2 regions of the Methylophilus flavus genome follow, and region 1 is predicted to be linked to the other one. Evidence: predicted binding sites of a transcription regulator. Region 1 holds the regulator's gene; the other holds the start of a gene.
What was found. The regulator sigma-54, encoded in region 1, starts transcription at its own class of promoters, with help from an activator protein. The targets are predictions, from matches to a motif close to TGGCACNNTTCCTGCT.

Region 1 (3,143 bases):
ATGGATGCAAGGCAGCGGCCAGCGCATTGAATACAATGGCCGTATGGATAAAGTGCAACTGTATACCGATGCCTGGGTCAAACGTGGCGAAGACATTGTCACCGGTGATTACATCAGCTACGACGCCAATGCGGAATATGCGGAAGTGATCGGTGGCACCAAAGCCAATCCTAATGGCACTGCCAACAGCCGGGTCAAGGCGATTATTCAGCCCAAGAACAAAACTACCCCTCCTGTGATTGATAACAAGGCCAATGCACAGCAAGGGCTGCGCATGAACCGTTCATTACAGCTCAGGACAGAACCGGCAGCGAGCGGCACCGCAAACGAAATCAAGAAAGATCCACAGTAAAGACTGGCAATATGCAAACAACTGCTTCACCAGACAATAGCCATTTAAGCGTCAGCCATTTAAAAAAAGCTTACCAGGGTCGCACAGTCGTCAGGAACACGACGCTGGAGCTGCATAGCGGCGAAGTGATCGGTTTACTGGGCCCGAACGGTGCAGGCAAAACCACCAGCTTTTACATGATTGTCGGCCTGGTCGCCCTTGATGACGGGCACATCACCCTGAACGGCACCGATGTCAGCCACGCCCCCATGCATGAACGCGCGCGCATGGGCCTGGCCTACCTGCCGCAGGAAGCCTCCATTTTCCGCAAGATGACAGTGACAGATAACATCCTGTCTATCCTGGAAACCCGCCCTTACACGTCAGAAGAACGTGAAGCCAAACTCGAATCATTGCTGGATCAATTGCATATACAGCACATCCGCAACAGCCAGGCGGTCAGCTTGTCCGGTGGTGAACGCCGCCGTGTGGAGATCGCCCGTTGCCTGGCGACTGACCCGAAGTTTATTTTGCTGGATGAGCCGTTTGCCGGTATCGACCCGATTGCAGTGATCGAGATCCAGAAAATCATCCGTTATTTGAGCAGCCAGAATATCGGCATCCTGATTACAGACCACAACGTTCGCGAAACGCTGGATATCTGTGACCGCGCCTACATCGTGAATGAAGGCGCAGTATTTGCCGCCGGCACGCCCGATGAAATCATCCAGAATGAAGGTGTGCGTGAAGTATATCTGGGCAAAAACTTTAGGCTGTAATCCCTTATGAAGCAAAACCTGCAATTACGCATGTCGCAAAACCTGGCACTGACGCCGCAGTTGCAGCAGTCTATCCGCCTGTTGCAGCTGTCGACGCTGGAATTGAGCCAGGAGCTGGAAGCTATCTTGCAGGAAAACCCCTTGCTCGAGATGGCCGATAATAATGAAGAAGGCGAGTTTGAAGACAATACGCCCGACGCCCCGTTAGCGGCGCAGGCTGAAGTCGAAGACGCCAGCTCCTTTGACGTCGCCATGCAGCAGCAAGATATCCCCTCACCGGCCGACACACTGCGTGAAGAATTGCGCGATGACCTCAGCGGCAATGAAGGTGAATTGCCCAACCTGAATGAAGAATTTACCCCGCCGGAATTTGAAGACGATTACGGCGAGTTTGGCAGCACCAGTAACTGGGATGAAGCAGGCCGTAACAACAATGATGATGAAGACGGTGACTTCTCCCGCCAGGATGCCACCAATATCAGCCTGCGTGACCACCTGATAGACCAGATTCAGCTGGCACATTTGTCACATCGCGATATGAGCCTGGTCAAACTGCTGCTCGACAGCATCAATGACGATGGCTACCTCGAACAGGATCTGCAGGAAGTCGTTGAGAACCTGCCGGAGGAACTGGAAGTGGATTTGCTGGAACTGGAAACGGCACTCAAGTTGATCCAGAATCTGGACCCGATAGGCATAGGTGCACGCGATTTGCGTGAATGCCTGTTGCTGCAACTGAATGCCCTGCCAGCAAGCACACCCTACCTGAAAGTCGCTATCGCCCTGGTCAAGGACCATCTGGCGCTGCTTGCCAATAAAGACTTTATTAAGCTACGCAAGCAACTTGGCTGCGATGAAGCCTCACTCAAAGGCGCGCAGCAATTGATACGCCAGCAAAATCCAAGGCCAGGCAGCGAATTTTCGAACTTTAGCCATGATCATTTTATCCAGCATGATGTGGTGGTGAAAAAGATCAAAGGTATCTGGGTAGCCACCCTGAATGATGGCGTGATCCCGAAATTGCGCATCAACCAGATGTACGCCGACATCCTCAAACGTAACAGAGATAGCTCAGGCCAGTACCTGCAAAGCCAGATGCAGGAAGCGAAATGGATGATCAAGAATATCCAGCAGCGCTTCTCGACGATTTTGCGCGTCTCGCAGGCGATTGTGGACCGTCAGCGTAACTTCTTTGAGCACGGCGACATTGCCATGCGCCCACTGGTATTACGCGAAATCGCAGAAGAGCTGGACCTACACGAAAGTACCGTTTCACGCGTCACTACCCATAAGTACATGCTCACTGCCAGGGGCGTGTATGAACTGAAATACTTCTTTGGCAGTTCGGTTGCCACAGATGCAGGCGGTTCATGCTCGGCCACGGCTATTCGCGCGCTGATCAAGCAGATGGTGGCAGAAGAGAATGAGAAAAAACCGCTGTCCGATAACCAGATTACCGACACGCTGGCGCAACAAGGCATAGTAGTTGCACGCAGGACGATTGCCAAATACCGTGAATCACTGAGTATCCCGCCTGCGAATTTGCGTAAATCGCTTTGATTTTTTAAGCATCGCCAGAATCAAAAAGGCCGCTATTCAGCGGCCTTTATTTTTAAAATAACAGCGTTTACCGAATCGTTATCCTGGCAAATTTCCGCTTACCCACCTGGGCAACCACTACGCTTTTTGCTAATTGCAGATTTTTGTCTTCCACCTTGACGCTATCCAGTTTCACCCCACCCTGCAGAATCGCACGCATCGCTTCACTGGTGCTTTCCACTAAACCAGCCTGCTTCAATAACTGGCTGATGCCTATGCTGTCACCTTCAATCGTCAATGCAATTTCAGGCACGTCATCAGGAATGCCGCCTTTGGCGCGCGTCTGGAAATCCTGTAATGCTTTTTCAGCAGCGGCCTGGCCATGGAAACGGGCAACGATTTCCTGCGCAAAACCTACCTTGATATTGCGCGGGTTTTCGCCTCCTTCAACACTGGCTTTCCATGCAGCAATGGTTTCCAGCGAAGCAAAAGAC
Region 2 (3,143 bases), on a different contig from region 1:
CACGTGCGGCTGGTGGTGCTTCGGTTTCCTTCGGTCCGCTAATGACTAATTCGGGTTTCTGTTTTCCATCTGGCCGGATGTTGGTATATGTTGTTACACCGTTGCTGTCGGTATATTTATAAATATCCGCAAGACTTTGGCTAGCTGCCAGCAGGGCGGTAATAAAGTAAAAAAGTCTTTTCATGGCAACAGTTTAGAGTAGATTGTAATGCTTATCAACGTGCCTAAAATTCAAAAGGTTGACGCTATCACCCGTTCATAAAAAAACAGGGCAGCCGAAGCTGCCCTGTTTTAGTGCGAACCTTGCAATTAGCAGGAGTAGTACAAACCAAACTCAACAGGATGTGGTGTTTGACGTAATTTAGTCACTTCTTCCATTTTCAATGCAATGTAAGCATCAATCCAGTCATCAGTGAAAACACCACCGCGTGTCAGGAACTCGCGGTCTTTATCCAGATACTCAAGCGCTTGCTCTAATGATGAGCACACGGTTGGGATCAATGCATCTTCTTCTGGTGGCAGATGGTACAAGTCTTTAGTTGCTGGCTCACCTGGGTGAATCTTGTTCTGAACGCCATCAAGACCTGCCATCAGCAAGGCTGAAAACGCCAGGTATGGGTTGGCGATCGGGTCAGGGAAGCGCGCTTCAACACGGCGTGCCTTATCAGAGTGTACGAAAGGAATACGGATAGCAGCAGAACGGTTTTTAGCAGAGTAAGCCAGTTTTACCGGTGCTTCGTAATGTGGCACCAGGCGCTTGTATGAGTTAGTGCCTGGGTTAGTGATCGCATTCAAAGCGCGCGCATGTTTGATGATGCCGCCGATGTAGTACAGGGCGAAATCGCTCAGGCCAGCATAGCCGTTACCTGCAAACAGGTTTTTGCCATCTTTCCATACAGACTGGTGCACGTGCATACCAGAACCGTTGTCACCAAACATTGGTTTAGGCATAAAGGTGGCAGTTTTACCGTAAGCATGCGCTGTGTTTGTAACAACGTATTTAAGAATCTGTGTCCAGTCAGCGCGTTGTGTCAGTGTTGCAAACTTGGTACCGATTTCACATTGACCCGCAGTCGCCACTTCATGATGGTGCACTTCAACTGGCACGCCCAGTTCTTCCAGAGTCAATACCATGGCAGAACGGATGTCATGCAATGAGTCGACTGGTGGCACTGGGAAGTAACCGCCTTTTACACCTGGACGGTGGCCTGTATTGCCGCCTTCGAATTTTTCACCTGATGACCAGGCAGCTTCTTCGGAGTTGATCTTAACGAAACTACCACCCATGGTGGCATCCCATTGCACGCTGTCAAAAATGAAGAATTCTGGCTCAGGACCAAAATAAGCTGTGTCACCCAGGCCGCTCGATTTCAAATAAGCTTCTGCGCGTTTCGCCAGGCTGCGTGGGTCACGGTCATAACCTTTACCATCGGTAGGGTCCACGACATCGCAAGTCAGCACCAATGTCGGCTCGTCAAAAAACGGGTCGATAAATGCAGTGTTTGCATCAGGCATCAATTGCATGTCAGACGCTTGAATACCTTTCCATCCTGCGATGGAGGAACCGTCAAATGCATGACCTTCAGTAAATTTATCTTCGTCGAAGTGAGAAACTGGCACGGTCACGTGCTGCTCTTTACCTCTGGTGTCGGTAAAACGGAAATCGACAAATTTGATGTCGTTTTCGGCAACCAATTTCATTACGTTTGCAACGGACATTACATTCTCCTCAATGATCAAGGTCTAAAACGGTTTTTAAGTTGTACACGCAAAAAACGGGACATGTTGCGGATGTCCCGAAACGTGGGCAAATACAAATAATGGATTTGGGATTCTGCTAACACTGAATCCCGCAAAATCTTAGAGTGTAATATTAGCAGGAAGCATGCCACCCAAAAATATGCATTTTACGTGGTTTACAGGTAACCTGCATAAAATAGTAAAAACCGATCGCACCATTTGTGTGCATTGCAACAAAATAAGCACAAAAATAGTGCATTAGTTCAAGCGCTCCCTTTCAAAGGTATACTCGCTACTTTATATAGTCTGATCAGAAATAAAGGTGTCACATTGACTAATGTAGAAAATATTTTAAGCAATGCCCAAACGCGCGGCACACAAAATAACCTGCCCTACGCCGGGGCAATCACGCCCGAAGAAACCTATCAATTGATCAATCAAGGTGAGTCAGTGGTGCTGGTTGATGTGCGCTCGCGGGCAGAGCTTGAACTGGTCGGCCGCGTGCCTTTGGCGACACATATCGAGTGGGCTTTTTACCCGGGCATGGTGGCTAATCCTGATTTTGCCAAACAATTACAGGCTCAGGTTGATAAAGACAGTACGATTGTATTTATGTGCCGCACCGGTGGCCGCAGTCACAATGCTGCTTTACTGGCACAACAGCTAGGGTTCGGCAAAGCCTACAATATGCTGCAAGGCTTTGAAGGTGAAGCCAACGAGCATAAGCAGCGCACGCTGATTAACGGGTGGAAACATGCCGGATTGCCGTGGACCAACTAACCGGCATCAACCCGATTAATAAACGCACATGAGCAATGAAAAATTCGCAGTGATTGGGCATCCAATCGAGCATAGCAAATCGCCTTTGATACACCAGGCGTTTGCCAGGCAGTTAGGTAAAACAATTACCTACGAAAAAAGATTAGCCCCTCTGGATGGATTTGCCGCAACTATCAAACAGTTGCAGCTGGACGGCTATCGAGGCGTGAATGTGACTGTACCATTCAAGTTCGAAGCATTTGAGGTCAGCGAAACACTTTCAGACCGGGCCAAAGCCGCAGGCGCAGTCAACACCTTAAGTTTTCACGGTGGGCATATCAGTGGTGATAACACGGATGGCTGCGGCCTTGTCAATGACATCCTCAAACATTGGCAGCGCACGATTGATGGCCAGAAAGTATTGTTACTGGGCGCTGGAGGTGCCGCTCAAGGCGTCATCTTGCCGCTATTGGCGCAAAACCCAGCTGTGTTGACGTTAGCCAACCGCAGCCTGGACAAAGCACAAGCCATGGCCGGTCGATTTGAGGCGGATGCAGAATTGCACCAGGTCAGCTTGGAAGTGAAAACCTTTGCTGAATTATCCGAAGGCTATGACGTGGTCATTAATGCCACTTCCGCCGGAT

Region 2: a site for sigma-54 is predicted at 1,876-1,891, ahead of glnA (type I glutamate--ammonia ligase). Genes of this name have one in related genera too.

The regions. Positions count from the first base shown of each region.
Region 1 is NZ_JBHTLN010000002.1:73,826-76,968, reverse strand. It holds gene lptA (lipopolysaccharide transport periplasmic protein LptA) at 1-352, shown strand, start outside; gene lptB (LPS export ABC transporter ATP-binding protein) at 364-1,110, shown strand; gene ACFQ2T_RS10320 (RNA polymerase factor sigma-54) at 1,117-2,670, shown strand; gene tyrS (tyrosine--tRNA ligase) at 2,738-3,143, opposite strand, start outside.
Region 2 is NZ_JBHTLN010000001.1:2,038,621-2,041,763, forward strand. It holds gene ACFQ2T_RS09885 (DUF4124 domain-containing protein) at 1-184, opposite strand, end outside; gene glnA (type I glutamate--ammonia ligase) at 310-1,719, opposite strand; gene ACFQ2T_RS09895 (rhodanese-like domain-containing protein) at 2,071-2,520, shown strand; gene aroE (shikimate dehydrogenase) at 2,549-3,143, shown strand, end outside.